Regions from separate parts of the Actinoplanes teichomyceticus ATCC 31121 genome, predicted to be linked through region 2. Evidence: riboswitches for the same ligand, from Rfam matches in the RefSeq annotation. Region 2 holds a riboswitch; each other region holds the start of a gene.
The links. Region 2 has a riboswitch for cyclic di-AMP ahead of ACTEI_RS24055 (LysM peptidoglycan-binding domain-containing protein). Riboswitches for the same ligand answer to the same signal wherever they lie in the genome.

Region 1: it holds a riboswitch for cyclic di-AMP, as region 2 does, so the genes downstream of both, ACTEI_RS01850 (coiled-coil domain-containing protein) here and ACTEI_RS24055 (LysM peptidoglycan-binding domain-containing protein) in region 2, are expected to answer to the same signal.
Region 3: it holds a riboswitch for cyclic di-AMP, as region 2 does, so the genes downstream of both, ACTEI_RS02475 (LysM peptidoglycan-binding domain-containing protein) here and ACTEI_RS24055 (LysM peptidoglycan-binding domain-containing protein) in region 2, are expected to answer to the same signal.

What each region holds. Positions count from the first base shown of each region.
Region 1 covers NZ_CP023865.1:402,968-410,440, reverse strand. The annotation lists gene ACTEI_RS01880 (MFS transporter) at 1-1,175, shown strand, start outside; gene ACTEI_RS01875 (hypothetical protein) at 1,179-1,727, opposite strand; gene ACTEI_RS01870 (Atu4866 domain-containing protein) at 1,877-2,236, opposite strand; gene ACTEI_RS01865 (TetR/AcrR family transcriptional regulator) at 2,358-2,966, opposite strand; gene ACTEI_RS01860 (ABC transporter permease) at 3,154-4,050, shown strand; gene ACTEI_RS01855 (ABC transporter ATP-binding protein) at 4,043-4,816, shown strand; gene ACTEI_RS01850 (coiled-coil domain-containing protein) at 4,872-5,915, opposite strand; cyclic di-AMP (ydaO/yuaA leader) riboswitch at 5,921-6,057, opposite strand; cyclic di-AMP (ydaO/yuaA leader) riboswitch at 6,266-6,397, shown strand; gene ACTEI_RS01845 (coiled-coil domain-containing protein) at 6,403-7,437, shown strand.
Region 2 covers NZ_CP023865.1:5,446,221-5,453,693, forward strand. The annotation lists gene ACTEI_RS24045 (glycoside hydrolase family 43 protein) at 1-868, opposite strand, end outside; gene ACTEI_RS24050 (family 43 glycosylhydrolase) at 876-1,745, opposite strand; cyclic di-AMP (ydaO/yuaA leader) riboswitch at 2,120-2,297, shown strand; gene ACTEI_RS24055 (LysM peptidoglycan-binding domain-containing protein) at 2,296-2,835, shown strand; gene ACTEI_RS24060 (hypothetical protein) at 2,855-4,153, opposite strand; gene ACTEI_RS24065 (GH92 family glycosyl hydrolase) at 4,292-7,192, shown strand; gene ACTEI_RS24070 (DUF4326 domain-containing protein) at 7,250-7,375, shown strand.
Region 3 covers NZ_CP023865.1:542,114-549,586, reverse strand. The annotation lists gene ACTEI_RS02500 (DUF3040 domain-containing protein) at 219-494, shown strand; gene ACTEI_RS36685 (hypothetical protein) at 568-765, shown strand; gene ACTEI_RS02490 (hypothetical protein) at 887-1,474, opposite strand; gene ACTEI_RS02485 (GNAT family N-acetyltransferase) at 1,675-2,283, opposite strand; gene ACTEI_RS02480 (saccharopine dehydrogenase family protein) at 2,523-3,761, opposite strand; cyclic di-AMP (ydaO/yuaA leader) riboswitch at 4,093-4,273, shown strand; gene ACTEI_RS02475 (LysM peptidoglycan-binding domain-containing protein) at 4,275-4,940, shown strand; gene ACTEI_RS02470 (YybH family protein) at 5,044-5,409, opposite strand; gene ACTEI_RS02465 (LysR family transcriptional regulator) at 5,480-6,355, shown strand; gene ACTEI_RS02460 (ExeM/NucH family extracellular endonuclease) at 6,430-7,473, opposite strand, start outside.

The sequences.
Region 1 (7,473 bases), 3.2 Mb from region 2:
CCGGGTGGCTGGTCGACGCCGACTACTTCGGCTCCGGCTGGCGGATGATCTTCTTCATCAACCTGCCGCTGGGCGTCTTCGCGGTGCTCGGCGCGATCCGTTACCTTCCCGAGTCCCGGCTGGAGCGCGCGCCGCGGCTGGACTGGCTGGGCGTGCTGTTCGCCGCGGGTGGCGCGTTCCTGCTGCTCTTCCCGCTGGTGCAGGGCCGCGAGCTGGACTGGCCGGCCTGGACCTTCGCCATGCTGGCGCTCGGCGTGGTCGCGTTCGGGCTGTTCGCGGTCTACGAGGGCGGCCGGGACCGGCGCGGCCTCGATCCGCTGGTCACCCCGAGCCTGTTCCGCAAGCGGGCGTTCACCGGCGGCCTGGCGCTGGGCCTGATGTTCTTCGCCTCGCTGATCGGCACCGGCCTGGTCTTCACCTTCTACCTGCAGATCGGGTTGGGCTACTCGCCGCTCAAGGCGGGTCTGACCACGCTGCCGCAGGCGCTCGGCATGGTGGCCGGCTTCGTCGTGGCCGGCGCCGGCCTGGCCGAGCGGCTGGGGCGCCGGCTGCTCCAGGCCGGCACGGTGGTGATGATCCTGGGCACCGTTGTCTTCACCGGCACCGTGCGCCTGTCCGGGGCCGGCATCACCCCCTGGCACATGGCCCCGGCGCTGCTGGTGCTCGGCATCGGGATGGGCCTGGCGATGGCGCCGTTCTTCGGCATCGTGCTGGCCGGCGTGGACGACGAGGAGAGCGGCTCGGCCTCCGGGGCGATCACCTCGGTGCAGCAGCTCGGCGGGGCGTTCGGCATCGCGGTGCTGGGCACCGTCTTCTTCGCGCTGCTGCCGGGCGCGGTCGGGCGGCACGTGGACGACTCGGCCGGGGCGTTGCGGGCCACGCTGGCGACCGCCGGGGTGCCCGCCGACGCGCACCCGGCGGTCGTCGCGGGCCTGCGCGAGTGCCTGACCGACCGGGTGGCCGAGACGAATCCGGACGTCACGCCGCCGTCGTGCCGGGACGCCGGCCCGGCCGCCGACCCGGCGCTCGCGGCGTACGCGGCGGAGCAGGTCCGTGCCGGGTTCGAGGACACCACCATCCGTACCACCGGAGTGTCCCTGCTGCTCCTGCTGTCCGCGCTCGGGCTGACGTTCCTGCTGCCCCGCCGGGCCCGGCCGGACGACGCGGGGCACTGAGGCTCACCCGGGGTACACGACCGAGCTGCGCCCGCTGTACGGGTGGCGGGTCCCGTCGGGCTGGCGACCGGTGTTCGGCGCGTCCAACCAGACGATGTAGGGGTCGCCGGAGTTCAGGCCGGTCAGCGTGGTGCTGATCGTGCAGCCGGTGCCGGCCGGGACGTTCTTCCAGACCGGTTCCGGCTGCGCGCCGGCGACCAGCTCCTGCGGCACGGCGGTGACCCGGTAGTTCGAGTCGTACTGCCGGGGCCACTCCACCCGGAAGCCGCCGGGGACCGGGGTCACCGCGACCGGGATCAGCACCGGCTCGGTCGGCGGCCAGACCCGGGTGCAGCTCGGGTTCGCCGACGGCAGCCCGGCGGTGGCGGCGGCGGACGGCCGGACCCCCAGCGACGGGGTCGGGCTCGGCGTGGCGCTGCCGGTGACCAGCAGTGACCAGGTGTCACCGGGGCTGGGCGACGCGGCGGCGCCGGTGCGCTCGTCGCCGCCACCGCAGCCACCGGCCGCCAGCGCGAACGCCACCACCACCGCAACGGTTCCGACGTGCCGCATCCCGGCTCCTTCCCGCTCGCTTCCCCACCCTCCGTTCGGCGTGGCCGCAGCCTGGCTTAGGGCCGCCGGGAGCCGTGGTCCGCGCCGCGGATCCGCTCGGCTCACCGGCCGGTCCTGCGCCGTCGGCGCGCGGAACGGGGCCGGGCGGCTCAGGCGGGGAGCAGGCGGTGCCCGGCCATCTCCAGCTCGCCGTGCTGTCGGACGGTGACCGGGGTGTGCAGGCCGGAGGCGGCGTCGTGCAGCATCACCGCGTCGCCGTCGATGCGGTAGGTGCCGCTGGGGCGTTTGCGGCGGCCGGCCACCTCGCCGGCGTACGTGCCGTCGGTCCGCAGGTGCAGTTTGATCGCGCCGTCCCGGCTGCGCCAGGTCCCCACCACCGCGTCGGCCACCACCCGGGGTCGCTGCGGGACCGGCCCCGGAGCCGGCCCGGGCGTGCTGCCCATGGCGATCGCGAGCATCGCCGCGGCGTCCAGGACGGTGGTGTCGACGCGGGTGGTGGAGGACTGCATGGCCGGCTCCGGAGGGGTCGGTGTCGGGGACAGTCTCCTCAGTCGGCCCGCGACCCGGCCGCGCACAGGAAAGTCTGAGTTGCGATCGGGTGCGGACCGGTGCGCGTTCGGGTGCGGTGGGTCAGGGGGCCGCGGCGCCGCCCCGCAGCGAGCCGAGCACCGCGGCGGCCAGCTTCTCCAGGTAGTCGTCGCCGATCGGCTGGCGGGACACGGCCAGCCGCCAGTACAGCGGGCCGAGGATCAGGTCGACCGCCACCTCCGCGTCGGTGTCCTGGGGCAGCTCGCCGCGGGCGACCGCCTGGCCGACCAGCTTCTCCCCGACCGCCTGCTGGTGCGTGCGCAGCACCCGTTGCAGCGTCTCGGCGATCTGCGGGTTCCGGGCGGCTTCGGCCATCAGGTCGGGGATGATCTGCGAAGCGACCCGATGCTGCAACGCCTTGCTGACGATCATCATCAACAGGTCGAGATCGCCCGCGAAGCTGCCGGTGTCCGGAAGTGGCACCTTCCGCCCGGCGACTTCCGTGATGATCTCCAGTACCATCTCCAGTTTGTTGCTCCACCGCCGGTAGATCGCGGTCTTGCCGACCCCGGCACGCCGGGCCACGGCTTCGATCGACAGGCGGCCGTAACCGACCTCTGCCAGTTCGCTCATGACCGCGTTCCGGATCGCCACAGTGATGTCGTTGCGGAGCACCGCCGCTCCGGCCGGTGCGCGTTTGACTGTCGCCACCCGGTAACTATAACGCTACGACGTAACGGTTGCGTTCCGCCGTTTGGTCGGCTACCGTTCCTTCCACGTCGATACGAACCCGTTCCATCGGCGTCGGCGGACGCCTGTCATGCTGCTACCTGTGTTCGAAGGCAAGCCACCGGAGTCCGCCGCCTCGTACCGGCCGACGAGATCGGAGCACCACTCCATGCCAGAGACAGCGGTTGCCGACGCCGCTACCGGCGTTCCCCTCAAGGAACTCGCCCGACGGCACGGCCTGACCTCGTCCGGGCGACGGCTCGGACTCCTGGAGTACTCGCGCAAGCTGTGGGCCTACCGGCACTTCATCGCCGCGCACGCCCGGGCGAAGACGTCGTCCTCGCTGGGCAACACCAACCTCGGCTCGCTCTGGACGGTGCTGACACCGGCCATCAACGCGCTGGTGTACTACATCATCTTCGGCGTGGTGATCGGGACCAGCGGCAGCGTCTCGAACTTCATCGCCTATCTCTGCATCGGCGTGTTCGTCTTCCAGTTCACCCAGTCGGTGGTGCAGAACGGCGTCAACGCGATCACCGGCAACCTGGGCCTGATCCGGGCGCTGCACTTCCCCCGGGCCAGCCTGCCCCTCTCGGTGTCCCTGGTGGAGATCCGCAACTTCCTCACCGCGATGGGCGTGCTGCTGGTCATCGTGCTCTTCACCGGTGAGGCGATCACGTGGCAGTGGCTGCTGGTCCTGCCGGTGATGCTGCTGCAGATGATCTTCAACATCGGCCTGGCGCTGGCCGCCGCCCGGCTCGGCTCCAAGATGCGCGACGTCAAGCAGCTGATCCCGTTCATCATGCGGTTCTGGATGTACGGCTCGGCCGTGCTCTACCCGGTCACCCGGTTCACCGAGAAGCTGGACGGCTGGAAGCTCGCCCTCGTCGAGTCCAACCCGCTGCTGGTCTTCATCGAGCTGTACCGGCACGCACTGCTGGAGAACGTCACGCTGGCCGGTGAGCCGGGCCTCCTCTGGATCGAGGCGGTCGTCTGGTCGCTGGTGGTGGGCTTCTTCGGTTTCGTCTACTTCTGGCGCGGAGAGAAGGGCTACGGCCGTGGCTGACAACGAGCGCATCCCCACCGTCATCGCGGACGACGCGCACGTGATCTACAAGGTCTACGGCTCGGCCGGCAACCAGCAGCAGAGCCCGCTGACCAGCTTCAAGCGGATCGTCACCCGGACCAAGGCCGCGAACGTCCGCGAGGTGCACGCGATCAAGGGGGTGTCCTTCGTCGCCTACCGCGGCGAGGCGATCGGCCTGATCGGCACCAACGGCTCCGGCAAGTCGACCCTGCTGCGCGCGGTGGCCGGGCTGCTGCCGGTGGCCCGGGGCGCCATCTACGCGTCCGGCCAGCCGTCCCTGCTGGGCGTGAACGCGGTCCTGATGAACGACCTGCCCGGCGACCGCAACGTCGAGCTGGGCTGCCTGGCCATGGGCATGACGCCGGCCGAGGTCAAGGAGAAGAAGCAGGGCATCATCGACTTCTCCGGGATCAACGACCGGGGCGACTTCGCGTCGCTGCCGATGCGGACCTACTCCTCCGGCATGTCGGCCCGGCTGCGATTCTCCATCGCCGCGGCCAAGCAGCACGACGTGCTGCTCATCGACGAGGCGCTGGCCACCGGCGACGCGAAGTTCCGCCGGCGCAGCGAGGCACGGGTGCGCGAGCTGCGCCAGCAGGCCGGCACGGTGTTCCTGGTCAGCCACAGCGAGCAGTCGATCCGGGACACCTGTGAGCGGGCCATCTGGCTGGAGTCCGGGCTGATCCGGGCGGACGGCCCGACCGCCGACGTGCTCAAGGAGTACGAGTCCTTCGTCCGCAAGTAGGGCGTCGGTCGCAGCGACGAGAAAGCCCGGGCCGAGCGGCCCGGGCTTTCGTCCGTCAGGTCACCGACAGGTGCACGTGGTTCGTATGGTCCGTCGACGGTGTGCCGCCGGCTCCGCTGTACGACTTCCAGCCGCTGCTGGGCAGCCAGATCCGTTTGAACCAGATCACGTACAGCACGCCGAGGGTGTCGGCGTTGTGGATGAAGTAGTTCGCCAGGTCGGTGCCGTACGTCTTGCTGCTGCCGGTGGCCACCCCGCCGAAGCCGTTCTTGTCGGAGGCGAAGTCACACGCCCGGCCCTTCGGGTGCTCCCCGCTGTTCTGGTGCCGGAAACACGCGACGTAGCGGGTGAAGCCGTCCTTCTGGGCCTGCTTGAGGGCGTAGGCCAGGCGCGGGGTGATGCAGCCGGTGGTGGTCGGGTCGTCCACGCTGCAGCCACCGCTGAGGCTGCCGGACGGCTTGTCGGCGTCCGAGCTGCCACCACCGCCGCCGGAGTCCGCCGAGTCTTCGGCGTCGTCACCCTGGTTCGCCTCCTTCAGCGCCTGCTCGGCCTGCGCCTTGCGCTTGGCCATCACGTTGACCTGCCGCTGCTGGTCGATGATGGCGGCGTCGATCGCGGTCTTGGCCTTGCGCTGGTTGTCCCGGGTGGCGCGCAGGTCCTCGACGGCCTGGTTCTGCCGCTCCGCCACGGTGGTCAGCAGTTGCGCGCGGTCCAGGAAGCCGGCCGAGTTCTCCGCGGTCAGCAGCGCGCTCAGCGGCCCCAGCCGGCCCATCGTGTACGCCTGCTCGGCGTACTGGTTCAGCGCCTGCTGCTGCGGGCCGAGGGCCGCGTCGAGCCGTTTCAGCTCGGCGGCGAGCCGGGTCTGCTGCTCCTTGGACGTCTTCAGCTTGGCCTTGGCCGTCACATAGCCCTTGGAGGCGTCGTCGAGCTTGTCGAGCAGGGTCTTGGTGCCGCCCTCACCGTCGTCGCCGGATTCTCCGGGCGCGGCGAGGGGGCGGGGCACCGCGGCGGCCGGCGAGGCGGCGCCCGCGAGCCCGCATGCGGCGACCAGCAGCGCGAGTACGGCCGCCCATCGTCGCCGCGCAGTCTCATGCTGCACTGGCAATTTCCTTCCGTCGGCCGCCGGCCGGGTTAGCTGACGGGTTCGGGACGAAGGAAATCCCTACCGCTGACGCGGATTCACCCCGGAAGAAATGTGGATCCCCGGCTCGCTCATGCGTGCGATTAGGCGGCGGTCCCCGGGTGGGAACCGGAACCGACCATACCCACTCGATCGAGGAATCGACAGTTCTCGTACCCATTGCGACGGGCCGGTCACGAGTCGTGATGCGATTACAGAAAGTCGTTGCCAGGTAACGCATTTGCTGGATTTCGGGGTCCTGATGCCGCGCCGTATCTCGGGTAAACTGACCGCCGGTCCTGCCAGGACGGCACCGCCCCCGAGTTGCCGGCAGGCCGCCGCTCAATCGCCGAAAGGCGAGCCGGGGAACCAGGTAGTTGGGGTGAATCCGCATTATGCGGTAGGGATAGCTTCCGTCCCGAACCCGTCAGCTAACCCGGTCGGCGGTGACTAGGAAGGATTGTTGATGACCGCACGTCCCCGCCGGTGGCTGATGCTTGCCCTGGCGCCGCTCGTGGCCACCACAATATTTGTGGCGCCGGTCACGCCGGCACACGCCGCTCCGGGCGGCAGCTCGTCGGCCCCCGCCGAGGGCGACGAGAGCGACGACCTCTCCGAGCAGATCGAGTCCACCAACCGCCGGTTCGTCAACGCCAAGGCGGCGGTCTCGGCCTCGAAGAAGAACCAGAAGGCGCTCGCCACCCAGATCAAGGCCGCGGAGCAGCGGCGGGACCAACTGGTTCCGGAGGTCAACCAGATCGCCCGCCAGCAGTACCAGATCGGCAACCTGAGTTCGCTGAGCTTCCTGCTCCGGGCCGACTCCTCCAGTGACTTCCTGGACAAGGCGGTCACCCTGGAGGAGATCAACAAGCTGCACGACGCGAAGCTGCACGAGCTCAACACCCTGCTCAAGAAGATCACCTCGGACAAGGCCCGGCTGGACGCCGAGGTCAGGAACGAGGAGCAGCAGCTCTCGGTGCAGAAGAAGCTGCGCGACTCGGCCCAGGACCAGCTTGAGCTGCTCGGCGGCAGCACCGGCATCAACAAGACCATCACCAACGGTTTCGTCGACGCGAAATCGGCGCGGGCGTTGCCGGCGCCGCGCAACTCCAGCGGCGGCTTCTCCCCGGAGAGCTGCAACCAAACCGACCCGACCACGAACGGTTGCATCACCAAGCGCACCCTGCACATGTACAAGGAAGTGCGCAAAGCCGGGTTCAACCTGTTCGTCGGCTGTCACCGCGACGGCGGCCCGTTCGAGCACCCCAAGGGCCGGGCGTGCGACTGGTCACTGCAGAAGACCGGGTTCTCGTCCGCGCACAACGACAAGATGATGAGGTACGGCAACGACCTCACGGCGTTCCTGGTGCGCAACGCCGACCGGCTCGGTATCTACTACGTGATCTGGTACAAGCAGATCTGGTTCCCGGCCACCGGCAACTGGCACGCCTACCACGGTCCGAGCGACCACACCGACCACGTGCACGTGTCGCTGCTGTAGCCGACGAGACGTACCGGGGAAGGCCGGGCGACGGGG
Region 2 (7,473 bases):
GCGGCTGGGTGTAGGCCCGGTCGTTGAGCAGGGTCCAGTTCCCGGCCGCCAGGTTGGTCGTCTGCCAGCAGAAGAACCGGCCGTTGGGGCTCCAGGTGTCCCCCCACATGTGCCAGACGTCGGCGGTGTTCGACTTGCTGATCTGCGGCGCCTCGACCCCGCGGCCGGGGCCGATCCCGCCGGTGTAGACGGTGAAGCTGCCCGCGGCCGGCGACGACGAGCGGGCGCCCAGCAGCGTGCTGTTGGTGTTGTTCTTGTAGTACATGTAGGTCACGCCGCCGGCCGTGACGAAGCTGCCGTCGATCGCGTCGTACCCGGGGTCGAAGAAGACCGCGGGCGCCGAGGCGGTGACGAAGTCGCTGGTGTAGTTGACCATCAGAACGTTGTGGCCGGTGCCGTTGACCGCCGAGTAGACGATCGCGTACTGCCCGCGTGAGGCGTCCCAGTACGCCTCCGGCGCCCAGGCGTGGGTGGCCAGCGAGTGCACCTTCAGCAGCCGGTAGCCGGTGAAGGTGCGCAGGTCGGGCGAGTCCCAGACATGCAGGTACTGGCTCCGGTACGACCAGTCGGTGCCGTTCAGGTCGGTGGCCAGCACCACGAACGTGCCGTCCTGCTTGCGCAGCAGGAACGGGTCGCGCAGGCCCCGGCTGCCGAGGGTGGGCGTGGCGACGGCGTTGTTCTGGTTGAGCGGGGTCCAGTTGAGCCCGTCCGCGCTGACGGCCAGGTGCAGCCCGTAGTTGGCGGCGGCCATCGTCGGGGACTCGGTGAAGTACGCCATGGCGTACCCGGAGTAGGTGGCGGCGGCGCGAGCCGCGCCGGGGACCAGGAGCGCTCCGGTGGCGCCCAGGATGAGGGAACGTCGCTTCATCCGCGGCTCACTTCGCGATCGCGGTGCCGTGCCGGCACCCGGAACAGGTGATCTTGCTGAGGCTGCTCCAGGTGTTCAGGTCGGAGCTCGTGGCGGTGTAGATGCCGTCACCGGCGCTGTAGTGGTCCACGTACATGCGCCAGCTGCCGTTGTCCAGCTTGACCAGGGACGGTCCCTCGTAGCCCGCGGCGAACAGGGTGCCCTTGTTCACCCAGCCCTCGGTGAGGTTCGCCGTGGTGGTCCAGTGCTCGATGTACTTGGTGGTCTCGTTCTTGGTGAAGGCGTGCCAGGTGCTCCCGGATTTCACCACGAACGTGTCGATGTGGTTGGTGCCCAGGCCCCACATCTGCGCCGGGCCGCTCCAGCTGGTCAGGGCGGTGTTCTGCGCGGTGTAGACGTACGGCCGGAAGCAGAACGAGCAGCTGGTCGACGCGACGCTGGTGATCAGCTTGACGCTGCCGCCCTCGACGTAGAACTCCGGCGCCCAGGTGTAGTTCGCGCCGCTGACGCCGGCCGGGATGCTGGCGATGTTCGTCCAGCTGGTGAGGTTGGTGCTGGACGCGATGGAGAAGTAGGTGCTGTTGGTGGTCCACGACTGCACCGTGTAGGCGACGTAGTAGACGCCGTTGCGCTTGAGGATGCTCGGGTCGCGCAGCACCCCGGTGGGACCGTGGAAGTTGGTGTCGGTCAGCGTGCTGTAACTCGTGCCGCCGTTGGTCGACTGGTAGATCCAGAGTTCCTCGTCGGCGGCGGCGTCGCCCTTGAAGGTGGCGTAGATCAGTGTGGTGGCCGCCGCGGCGGGCTGGGGCAGGGCGAGCGCGCCGAGGAGCAGGGCGAGGACGGCGGTGACGGCGGTGCGGACGCGGGATCGGCTCATGCCGGCTCCTTCACGTGCTGTTAGCGCTAACAATTCAGCGCGGACGGGGATGGTTCGTACGCGAAACAGGGGGGATCTCGCCTGGAAGAGACCGATGGCGGCCATCCACGCGTAGAAGTTTCTGAATGATTGCGCTCAGGTTGCGGCGCTGTCAAGAACACGACTCCCGCCCCCGGCCCGGACCTCGGCACCCACGCCCGCGGCACCCGCGGGGCGCCCCCTCCCCGCCACTGTCCGACATGCCTGTCCTTTTAGGGCGCGAACAAGATCAAATCGGCTGATTAGCGTGAAGAACGTCACTATTCAGGGCGTAAAACTTGGTCGCGTCCCGGTCGGCGTGGTTACCGTTCGGAGCGTCCCGCGCTGCGGGCACTGTGGACGGACCGCCGAATCCTGCCGCCGTTCCACAGACGCGACTCGACGGCAGGAGCGGGGGACCCACGTTTTCCGGCGCGCTGGAACGAGCGCGCCTCGGGGTGAAGCCGCGTGAGACGGCCGGGCCACTCTGCCCGAACCCGACAGCTCACCTCGCAGGCGTGGAGGATCATTCATGTCTCGGATCGGAAGACGAACGCGCCTTGCTGCCCTCAGCCTGGTCGCCGCGGGTGTGACCGGAGCCGGCGTGCTGCTCGCGCCGGCCGCCCCGGCCAGCGCCGCCGGCGTCAACTGGGACCGGCTCGCGCGGTGCGAGTCCGGCGGCAGGTGGCACATCAACACCGGCAACGGGTACTACGGCGGCCTGCAGTTCAGCCGCAGCACCTGGAAGGCGTACGGCGGGACGAAGTACGCCCCGACCGCCGACCGGGCCAGCAAGGCCGAGCAGATCAAAATCGCCAAGAAGCTGTACGCCAAGCGGGGCCTGAGCCCGTGGCCGGTGTGCGGCAAGAAGGCCGGCGTGCGCCAGAAGGCGTCGCCGAAGAAGAAGGCCAAGGCCTCCGGCAAGACGTACGTGGTCAAGTCCGGTGACACCCTCGCCCGGATCGCCCGGAAGTACCACGTCAAGGGTGGCTGGCGCGCGCTCTACCAGCTCAACAAGAGCCGGCTGAAGAGCCCGACCATGATCTTCCCCGGTCAGCGCATCCGGCTCTGACCCACCGGCGCCGGCCGGGTCACCGCACTCCCAGCCAGCCCTTGAGGGCCTGCACGGTGTGCACGTCGAGGGGAAAGGTGACCCGGTCGTACCGGTCCCAGCGTTCCAGCGTCCACCAGTCCCGTTCCTGGCGCACGGTGACCTGCACGTTCGGCACGGCGTTGTGCCACACCGCGCCGCCCGGCGACACCCCGAACCGGCCACGGCCGAACACGCCCACCTTGGCCAGCCCGGAGCAGGCCGGGCAGCGGCCGTCGGGCGCCACACAGTCCCCGCAGACCGTGCCCTGGCAGAGGCGGCACGGCCGGACCGCGGCGGGGCAGGCGGCGCAGGTCGGGTTCAGGCAGTACACGCACCAGTCGAGGCGGCCGGTCACGTGGTGCTCACGGCAGGTCTGCACCTCGGTCAACGGCTCCCCGGTGCTCTCGTCGAGGACGTACCCCTGGCTCCGGCCCGGCGCGACGTCGTAGACCAGCGGCAGCTCGTAGCCGTCCGGCAGCCGCCAGGTCTCGGCCACCCGCAGCCCCACCGCGATCCGGACCGTGTCGACCGGCCGGCGGCGCAGCCGCCGCAGCAGCTCGGCGGTCAGCTCCTCCGGCAGGTCCAGGGGCGCGGCCGGGGCCTGCGCGGCCGTGCCGGTCACCACACCGCGGATCATCGACGGTTCGAGCTCCTCGCCCGGCGGGTGCTCGACGATCCGCGGCACCACCATCTGCTGGACGCGCTGGGCCCCGCGGACCTGGACGCCGGTGAAATCGTCGCGCGAGGTGCAGGCGGTCACCTCGGCGAGCCGGCGCGGCGCGAGCAGGGTGGCGCCGACCATGCCGCGGTTCATGTCCGCCGGGGACTTGCTGATGCCGTGCCAGTCCGGCCGGCCACCGCCGCGCCGGACACCGAGCTGGGCGTGCCGGCCGACCCGGGCGAGGACCGCCTCCCAGGCGCCGAGCCCGGCGTACGCCACGATCTCCGGCTCCGGCTGCCAGTCCTCGACCGCCCAGCCGCCGCGACCGGCCGGTTCCTCCCACTCGGCCACGGTCTCCGCGATGCCGGGCGGCGGCGCGCCGGCCTCGGCGGTCCCGGGGCTGCCGATGGTCTCCGGGCTCCCGGGGGTCTGGACGCTCCCGGTGCTCTCGGGGCTTCCGGCCGTCTCCGGGCTCCGGGCGCTGTCGGTGATCCCGGCACTCTCCGTGATCGTGGCACCGCCGGTGATCGTGGCACTGTCGGCGGTTCCCGGGGTCTCGGTGCGTTCGACGATGCCGCGGCCGTCGATGCCGATCATCGTGCCGGGGCTGCTGCGGTCGAGGATCAACCAGCTCACGTCGTTCGTACCTCTCACGGTCGGGCCACCCGATCCTAGGCCGCCGGGGCGACCCTCGACCCGCAGGCTGGACGCCCGCCGGCTGTCCGACGTCTCGCGGCCATGCGCCGGTCCCCTCCGGACACCAGGATGACCCGAATGACCAACCTTCTTTCCGGAAGAGCGCTGCTCGCCGGCGTCCTCGCGCCGGTGCTGTCGGTGGCGGCGCTCGCGGCGCCCGCGGCGGCGGCCGCGGAACTGTCCGCATACGACGCGGTCGACCAGTTCATCGGCACCGAGATGGACACCACGCAGAACAAGAGCAACGACGCGTACGGCAACACCTACCCCGGCGCCGCCGTGCCGTTCGGCATGGTGCAGCCCAGCCCCACCACCTACCGGCCGGGCAACCCGCTGGTCGGCGAGAAGGGCGGGTACGAGTACACCGCGACGCTGATCCGCGGCTTCGGCCTGACCCGCCACTCCGGCACCGGCTGCACCGGCCGCTACGGCGGGTACGAGTTCCCCACCATCCCGTACGCCGGCGCCCTGCCCGGCGGGGTGCTGCCGGTCAACCCGTCGGCCGACGTCAAGCGCTACCACCTGGCCTTCCGCCACGAGAACGAGGTGGCCCAGCCCGGCTACTACCGGGTCGCGCTGGACAACGGGGTGAGCACCGAGCTGACCGCGAGCACCCGCACCGCGGTCAGCCGGTACGGCTTCACCGGCGCGGCCACGCTGATCCTGAACGTCTCCGGGCCGAACAACCGCACGTTCGGCAGCGAGGTCACCGTCGACCCGGCCACCCGTACGGTCAGCGGCTGGATGTACGGGGTCGACGTCTGCGACAACGGCAACTACTACAAGGCGTACTTCTCCACCACCTACGACCAGCCGTTCACCTCGTACGGCACCTGGAACGACGCCGAGATGACCGCCGGCTCGACGCACGCGCTCAAGAGCGGCGCCGACGTCGGGGTGGACTACCGGCACGACACCGGGGCGTGGCTGACGTTCGCCGACGGCGTGACGGTGACCGCGAAGACCGGGTTCAGCTACGTCAGCGTGGCCAACGCCGCGGCGAACCGGGACGCCGAGGTGGGCGGGGCGGGCTTCGACACCGTACGCCAGCGGGCCAGGAAGCTCTGGACGGACGCGCTCGGCACGATCGACGCCGACGGCGGGAGCGCCGAGCAGCGCACCACGTTCTACACCGCGCTCTACCACGCCCTGCTGCACCCGAACGTGGGCGAGGACGCCGGCGGCGAGTACCTGGGCCACGACGGCCGGGTGCACCGGGTCGCGGCCGGCCGGCACTTCTACCGCAACATCAACTTCGCCGGCACCGGCTGGGACATGTACCGCAGCCAGGCACAGCTGATCGCGCTGACCTTCCCGCGGGTGGCCGACGACATCAACCGGTCGATCATGGCGCTGGTCGAGCAGACCGGCGGCTGGGCGCCCGGCGCCTCCCGGATGCAGGGCGACAACCTGCAGGTCGTCCTGGCCACCCTGGACGACATGGGCGCCACCGATTACGACCGGGCCGGCGCGCTGGCCTCGATGGTGGCCACCCAGCGGCTGCCGGTGACCGGCTCCCGGCGGACCGACGCGCACCAGTACGCGGCCACCGGCCTGATCGAGAACCGCAAGGGCGACTTCGCGACCTCCCGCGTGCTGGAGTACGCGATCGACGACTTCGCCATCGCGCAGCTGGCCGGCCGCCTCGGCGCCACCGCCGAGCACGACGCCTTCATGGCCCGCGCGCAGAGCTGGATGAACGTGTTCGACCCGGTCACCGGGCACATCCGGCCACGCGAGCGGACCGGCTTCGACCGCTCGTTCGACCTGCGGGTCCGCGACGACGCCGCCGGGCGCGGCCAGTTCAACCAGTCCACCGGCTACCAGTACGGCTGGCTGGTCCCGCACAACCTGGCCACGCTGATCGCCAAGCGCGGCGGGGTGGCGGCGGCGACCGCGCAGCTGGACACGCTGATGGCGCAGCTGGACGCGGGCGCGTACACGCAGACCGGCAACTACCTGTCGAACCAGCCGGCCTTCGGCACGCCGTGGGTCTACCACTGGCTGCGGGCGCCGGCGAAGACCACCGACGTGCTGTACCGGGCGGTCACCGAGATGTACGACACCAGCCCGTCCGGCCTGCCCGGCAACGACGACCAGGGCTCGCTCAGCGCCTGGTACGTCTTCGCCAACCTGGGCCTCTACCCGGCCGTCTACGGCACCGGCGACCTGGTGGTCGGCGGCCCGATGTTCCGCAAGATCGGGATTCGCCCGGCCGGCGGCGAGAAGATCAAGATCAAGGCGAACGGCGTCGCGGACGGCGCGCGGTACGTGACCGGGCTGCGGGTCAACGGCGAGCGGCAGACCGCCAGCTGGATCGACGCGTCGTTCCTGCGGGTCGGCGGCACGCTCGACTTCACCATGTCGGACACCCCCGGCACGTGGGGCACCGGCGCGGCGGACGTGCCACCGTCGTACACCGGAGGCGCCGACGCCCGCAACAACGCCGGAACCACCCGGGACGGCCGCGGCGACCTCGGCTCGATGGACCTCAGCGACTGGTCGCTGTCGCGCGCCGCGCTGGCCGCGGCCGGCGCCACGCCCGGCGCCGCGCTCCCCCTGCCCGGCACCGGCATCGTCTTCACCTGGCCGTCCGCCGCGCCCGGCACGCCGGACAACTGGATCCCCCACGGCCAGCGGATCGACCTGCCGAACCGGGCCGCCACCGCGGTCTCGTTCCTCGGTCTGGCCACCAACGGCCCGGCCACCGGCACCGCGACCGTCCAGTACACCGACGGCACCGCCCAGCGGGTGAACGTCACCTTCGGTGACTGGGCGGCGCTCGCGCCGGCCGGCAACGCCGAGGTGGTCGCGGTGCAGGGCCGCAACAACGCCAACGGTACGGCCGGGACCGGCACGTTCCGCGTCTTCGCCACCACCCCGCAGGCCCTCGACCCGGCCCGCACGGTGGACGCGGTCATCCTGCCGGAGGGCACCGACCGGGGGATCATGCACGTCTTCGACGTGGCCGTGTCCTGAGCGCTCCGCACGGGCCCGGCTGCTCCGTTCCGGGCACGGTCGCTGTCGTGACGCCGGGTGACCGTGGACGCGGTCCGGACCGCGCTCGCCGGGCGGGACCTGGCGTGCTGGTGCCCGCCGGGCCAGCCGTGCCACGCGCAGGTGCTGCTGGAGGTCGCCGCCGGTGAGGCCCTGCTCCCTTGAGGGAGCGGGGCCTCATGCGCTGGAAGGCGCCCGGTGGGGCGGAGACGACTACCGGGCGCTCCGTCCGGCCTGGCCGCTGTTGCGTGCCGCGCCTCGCT
Region 3 (7,473 bases), 3.4 Mb from region 2:
CATCGAAACACGGCAAAGCCGTTGTACCGGTTACCGAAGACCTTTCCGGTCATCTCATCTCCTGGGCGCGCCTACCGGGGTCCCGGGCAGTTCGGCCGGAAAATTCGGCACACGCAGACGTATCACGGGAGCAACTCAGAGGTAACAATGGGCTCTGATCGGGATAGCCGACTCTCGATCCTTGCTTCACCGGCGCGGCGGACCGGAAGGTAGCAAACATGCTCAACAAAGAGGACAACCGACGGCTGGCACAGCTGGAGCGGCAGCTCCGGCGTGACGACCCGGACTTCTGTGCCCGGATGGGCGGCGGGAACTTCAGCGTCCCGACCCCCCGGCCGCCGTTAGCCCTCTTCGTCGTCGCCGCCGTGATCGCCGTCGCCGCGGTCGTCCTCGGCGCGGTCGGCTGGTGGATCGCCGCCGCCCTCGTCGCCGCCTGGTCGCTGGTCACCGCGGTCGCCGCCGGCTACCGGCTCCACAAGTTCCGCACCCGCTGACAGACCCGCCCCCCGAACGAGCCCGCGCCCGGCACGGCGCGGGCTCGCTCGGTGTTCCGGGTGCGCCCGGACGGTGAGCGGCCGGCGCTTCCGCCGATGCCAAACCGGACGCTCCAGCGGCGCCGACCAGCGGTTCCGCAGCGCCGACCAGCGGTTCCGCAGCGCCGACCAGCGGTTCCGCAGCGCCGACCAGCGGTTCCGCAGCGCCGACCGGCGGTTCCGCAGCGCCGGCCGGCGGTTCTCCGGTGACGGCGCAGCGGCTCCCCGGTGACGGCGCAGCGGCTCCCCGGTGACGGGGCAGCGGTTCCGCGGCCCCGGCCGGCGGTTCCCCGGTGACGGGGCGGCGGCTCCCCGGCGCCGGCCCGGCGGTTCCGCGGGGACGAGCAGGCGGGTCAGCTCCGGCGGGTGGCGGCCAGCACCGCCGTCCGGGGGCTGGCCAGCACCGGCCGGCCGGGCAGCAGCGCGGCGGCCGGCGCCATGCTCGGCTGGGCCAGCACGATCACCTCGGCGTCGACGTCGCGCAGCCGCGCGGCGATCGCCTCGTGGTAGCGCTCCAGCTCGCCGGCCTCGAAGAGCGGCCACGCCGACAGGCACGGCACCGGGATCAGGTCGGCACCGGGGTCCTCGTCGCGCAGCAGCGCGGTGGTCGGCTCCAGGGTGGACGCGACCGCGTACGCCACCGCGATCCGCCCACCCGCCGCGACCGCGGCCCGCGCCATCGGCCGGTCGCCGCGCAGCACACCGGCGCGCTCCGCCTCCGCCCCGATCGTCGAGCACGTGCAGACCACCACGTCGCACCCGGCCAGCTCGCCGAGCCGGTCCCGGACCCGCTGCTCCACCGGCCGACCCGCGCGCGCGTCGGCCAGCAGCGACGGATCGACCACATGGCGAATTCGCCAGCCCGGCGCCAGCTCCGCCACCAGCGCACCGAACGTGGCCACGTGCACGTCGGCGGTGTGCAGGAACCCGATCGTCTTCACTCGACCACCGTAGTGGCCGCGGGCGCTCCGCGGCCCACCCGCGCCGCCCCGGCCTCGACGGGGGTGCACCCCTGCCGGGCCAGGTCGAGCACGGGCAGGTCCGCGGGCCGGCGGCGCCGCGCTCGGTCAGGCCGGGGCGGCCGGCCGGAACGCCATCACCGGCGCCCGGTCCACGTCGGCCACCCGCCGCACCTCACTGCTCAGGTGCGCCGGCCGTACCGCCGGGAGGCGACATTTCGCAGGCGGTCGCGGCGGGCGCCGGGCAGGCCGTCCACGTACTCCCAGGTGTCCAGGCTGGTCGCGCCGTGCGGTCCGGCCTGCGGGATCGGCGGTTCCCCGGTCAGCCGGTAACCGCACCGCCGGGCCACCGCCGTGCTCGCGGTGTTGCCCGGGTCGATCCGCAGCAGCAGCCGGCTCAGTCGCAGCGGTCCGCAGGCGTAGTCGGTGAGGAGCGCGAGCGCGGCGGCGGCCAGGCCGCGCCGGCGGTACGGCGCACCGATCAGATAGCCCAGCTCGGCCTCGCGCCGGGCCGGGTTGACCCCGAAGAGCAGCACCTCGCCCAGTGGCTCGCGGCCCTCCGTGGTGATCGCGAGCTGGATCCGCCGGCCGGTCAGCCGCCCCTGCCGCGCCCGTTCCAGGTAGGCCAGCCCGGCCGCGAGGTCGAACGGCGACGGCATCGGCGTCCAGCGGGCGATGTCCGGCTCGTCCAGGAGGGCGACCAGCTCCTCCAGGTCGTCCGGGGTCCATTCGCGCAGTACGACGCCGTTGCCGGCCAACCTCAACGGGTGCGGCAGCGGGCTGGCGGTCATCCTTCAGATCCTGCCCAGGGGGACCCGGGTGCGGCTAGTGGCGATCGCCAGGTCTCGGTGATGATTCCCGACCGTCGTACGGTCGGATCACCGATCGCGGCGCGGCGCGGACTCCGGGCGGTGTGCCGGTCACGGCAGGATCCGGTTCATGTCGACTCCTCACGGTATGCTCACGGCCCACCCGATGCCACCGGCCGTCCCTGCCGGACGGTCGTCGGCCCGGGAACCGGACGGCGCGGTCAGAGCCTGCGGGCGGTGATCTCGACGCCGGCCGCGCGCAGCCGGCGCACCAGGGCGTCGCCGATGCCGGTGGCCGGGGTGAGGACGCCGCCCTCGGCCGGTGGCAGGGCGTCCCGGTCGAGGGCCAGGGCCAGCGCGGACTCGCCGAGCATCACGGCCGTCGCGGCGTACCCGGGGTCGCCCTTGGCCCGGACCCGCGCGGTGTACCGGGCTCCGGTGGTCGTGGTGGTGAAGATGTCCATGGTGAAGTGGCCGCTCCGCCGGACCTTCTCGCTCGGCCCGGTGCCCGGGGCGGGCAGGATCCGGTCCAGCAGGAACCGGGTGGGCGGCACGGCGAGCCCGGCGATCAGGGCGCCCAGCGCCACCTTGGTGCCGGCCGCGATGACCGGGGAGAGCGGCGAGGCGCCGACGCTCATCGCCTCCCGGTAGCGGAACTCCCGGCCGTACGCCCATCCGCGCAGCGCGTTGCTGCGCCGCACCACCCGGGTGTTGTACGACGCCATCACGAACGGCGCGAGCCGCCCGCGCAGCCGCGGGTCCACCTCGGAGCCGGCGATGGTGTCCAGGTCGCTCTGCCGGCCGAGTGGGGGCTCGGCCGCACGGTCCGGGCTCAACGAGTACGGCCCGGCGGCCACCCGGCGCAGTCCCGGGTCCCGCTTCATCTCGTCGACCTGGTTGCGCACCGAGTCGATGGTGCCGCCGCTCACCCCGCCGCGCATGCTGGTCACCACCAGCGTGGTGTCGGTGAGCCGACCGGCCCCGTCCTGCTCGATCAGCTGATGCAGGACGTGCACGCCGATGTCGGACGGAATGGAGTCGAAGCCGCAGGAGTGCACGATCCGCGCGCCGGTGCGGCGGGCCAGCTCGTGGTTGTCGTCGATGCTGGCGCGGGCGAACAGCACCTCGCCGGTGAGGTCGGCGTAGTCGGTGCCGGCTGCGGCGCAGGCGTGCGCGAGGGCGCGGCCGTATTTCGCGTACGGCCCGACGGTGGTGACGACGACACGTGTCCGTCCGGCCAGGGCGGCCACCGCGTCCGGGTCGGTGGCGTCGGCGACCAGGGCCGGCCAGTCGACGTTCAGCCGGGACCGGACAGCTTCCAGTTTCTCCGGTGAGCGGCCGGCCAGGGCGATGCGGGTGCCGGCCGGCGCGTGTCCGGCCAGGTATTCGGCCACCAGCGCGCCGACGAAGCCGGTGGCGCCGTAGACGACCACCTCGAACTCACGTGAACGATCGCTCATGCTCGCCGATTGTGCACCTCGGACCGTGGCGGCGCGAGAGGTGGCGGCCCCGAGCCCCGGTCGGCGCCCGGACACGGAAGCCTGATCCCCCAACGGGCGGACCTCGCTTACCCACTGCGGACGCCGCTATGCCGACGGCCGGAATTTTCCCTCCAACGGCCGACCGCGGCGGCGGTAGGCGCGCCCAGCATCCAAGGAGTCCCGCTGTTATTCACACAAAGGAAGATCAAAGCGGCTAATTTGTGAGAACAACGTCACCGGCCCCGCTTCCGGACCTGGTCAGTTCCGCGCAGTGGTGGCTACCGTCAGCAGTCCGCAATCGCGGGCACCGTGGCCGGAACGCCGAGTCCTGCCTGCTGGTCACGGTCAACAACACACAGGCATGGAGCGGGGGACCCACACGTTCCTCGGCGCGCCCACCGGGCGCGCCTCGGGGTGAAGCCGCACCTGGTGCGGCCGGGCTCCTCGGCCCGAACCCGACAGCTCACCTCGCAGGCGTGGAGGGAAAACTTCATGCTTCACCTGAACAAGCGGGTTCGTCGTGTCCTGTCCCGGCGAGCCCGGTCCCCGCGCGCCCTTTTCCGGAGCGCGCAGGCGCGACCCACGCAGCCCCAGCCGGCGCGGCACCGGCTGCAGCGCGCCGTCGGTCTCACGGTCGCCGGTCTGGCCGGCGCCGTCGGGCTGCTGGCGGTGGAGGCCGCACCGGCCGCCGCCGCCCCGAACGTGAACTGGGATGCCGTCGCCAAGTGCGAGTCCGGCGGGAACTGGCGGATCAACACCGGGAACGGCTATTACGGCGGTCTGCAGTTCAGCCGCAGCACCTGGCGTGCGCACGGCGGCGGCAAGTACGGATCCACCGCCAACCTCGCCTCCAAGCAGGAGCAGATCCGCATCGCCGAACGGGTGCTGCGCAGCCAGGGGATCGGCGCCTGGCCCACCTGCGGCCGGCGCGGTCTCACCAAGGCACGCAGGACCAGCTCGGTGAGCCCTTACCGCCTCGCCTCCTACACCACCCCGCTGAAGGGGACACGCACCTACGTCGTTAAGCGCGGCGACACGCTCTCCGGCATCGCCGCCCGCTATCACATCAAGGGTGGGTGGCGGGCTCTGTACCGCGCCAACGCCAGCCGCCTGAGCAACCCGAACCATCTCCGGGTGGGTCAGCGCCTGGCCCTGTAGGACAGCGGCACAGCGGCTTCCCGGGGTCCGCACGCGGGACCCCGGGAAACGACCCGGCTGACCAGCGCCTGCGAACCCGGCGAGCGCGACACCGTGCTCGGCATCAGCTCGCCGGCCGAAGGAACTCCGGCTGGTCGAGCACCCGCAGCCAGGTCCCGTCGGGCTGGCGGCGGACCACCTGCGCCCGCGCTCCGGCGCCGTCCTTCGGCGGGGTCGAGGTGAGCGCCAGATCACCGCTGATCAGCGTGGGCAGCGGTGGCTCCGGCTCGAACCGGGGCATGCTCGGCAGCAACCGCGCCCAGAGGCTCTGGATCGCGGCGCGGCCGACGGTCTGCCGGCCGGGTGGGAACGCCATCACGGCATCCTCCTCATACAGCGCCGCGAGGCCCTCGGCGTCCTTCGCGTTGGCGCGCTCGACGAAGAGTCTGGTCAGGTCTTCGGGGCGGTAGGCCTTCTCGCGCTCGCTCATGACTCCACCATCGCGTGCCGCACCGCACAAGTCCAACGCATAGTTTTTATGCGAACTACAATCGCCGCTCATGGATCTGCGGCAACTCGAATACTTCGTCGCGGTCGCCGAGACCGGCAGCTTCACGCGCGCCGCGGAACGGGTGCACATCACCCAGTCCGGGGTGAGCGCGCAGATCAAGGCGTTGGAGCACGAGCTCGGCGCGGAGCTCTTCACCCGGGGTGGCCGGATCGCGCGGCTGACCGAGGCGGGCTCCGCCGCGCTGCGCCACGCCCGGGCCGCGCTCGACTCGACCCTCGACCTGCGGGACGCGATCGACGAGGTCAAGGGCCTGGTCCGGGGGCGGCTGACGATCGGGATGGTGACCGGCTGCGAGGTCGCGCCGCTGTTCGACGCGCTCGCCGCCTTCCACCGCGATCACCCCGGCATCGAGCTGGAGCTGACCGAGGCGAACTCGGACCGGCTGATCGCCGGGGTGCGCACCGGGAGCCTCGACATCGCCCTGGCCGGGCTGGCCGGTGAGCCGCCGGAGCACCTCGCGTCGCGGGTCATCGTCAGCGAGCCGCTGGTGGCGATGGCCGTGCCGGGCAGCGAGCCGGCGGAGCGTGGGAGCGTCACGGTCACCGGGCTCCGGTCGTACCCCGTCATCTGCCTGCCGGTCGGCACCGGCATCCGGGACGTGCTCGACCGCGCGGTCGCCGCGACGACCGGGCTGCGACCGGAGGTCGCGCTGGTCGCGACGTCGCCGGACACCGTCGCCGGGCTCGCCCGGCGCGGCCTGGGGGTCGCCGTGCTGAGCGCCTCGATGGCGGCCGGCCATCCCGACCTGGTCGCCGTCCCGATCACCGGGATCCCGGTCCCGGCGACGCTCGCGCTGGTCTGGCCGGAGCGGACCAGCCCGGCGCTGGCCGCCTTCCTGGAACACTGCCACTCAGCCTTCGGCTGACGACGTCGCGCTCCGGTACGACGGGAGCCCCCGCCGTGGCACGGCGGGGGCTCCCGGGGGCTACTGCCCGACTGCTACTTGGTGATCTTCTGGGTGTGGACCTTGACGGCGGAGTTGTTGCCCGCCCGGTCCGTCGCCAGGTAACCGATCCGCAGGGCGCCCTTCTTGACCCCGGAGACCTTCAGGCTCCAGCGGCCACCGGCCACCTTGGCGGTCACCTGCTCCGCCCGGCTCAGCGCCGAGGACTTGGACGGCGCCTTCGTCCACTTGCCGTGGCTGTAGTAGTACCACTTGCCGGACCGCTGCTCGATCAGCTTGACCCGCACGCTCCGCACGCCCAGGCCGGTGTCGCTCACCGAGCCGGACAGCGTCGACCAGGACGACGCCTTGGTCGGGTGGCGCGGCACCGTCAGGGACACCTTGGGCGCGTGGACGTCCTTGACCACGTTGACCGTGCCGGCCGTCACCGTGGTGCCCACCCCGGCCGCGTTCACCGGAGTCACCTTGACCGGGTATCGGCCGGCCTTGGCGTAGGTGTGCGAGACCGCGATGTTCGCCGAGGCGGAGCCGGTGGCGCCGTCCCCCCAGGCGATCTTGACGGAGGTGCCGTTCACGCTGCTGACCCGCAGGGTCACCGACTGGGTCGCCCAGATCGCGCTGCGGTCCAGGGTGTACCGGCCGGTCTGCGCCGAGACCGTGACAGTGCCGGCGGCGACGGTCCTCGCGTTGCCCGCCCGGTCGGTGATCGTCACGGTGATCGCGGCGCGGCCGGCCTTGGTGAACGTGTGGGTCGCCGTCGTAGCGCCGGCCGCCAGCTCCACGGCCGGGCTGCCGTCGCCCCAGTTGACGACCTGCTTGATGTCCTTGGCGTCGGTGGTGACGTCGTCGGACAGGCTGGTCCGGGTCAGCGTGACCGCCTGGCCCGGCCAGATCGCCGTGGCGTTCAGCCGGTAGGCGCCCTCCGGGGCGGTGCTGTCGGCGACGGCCGCGGTGCTGCGGAACACCGGGTCCGCGGTGACCGTCTTGTACTTGGCGAAGTAGTTCACCAGCATCGTCAGGTCGTTGTCGCCGGTGGTGGTCCTGCTGCTGTTGTTCGCGCCCAGGGCGGCGAAGTTGTC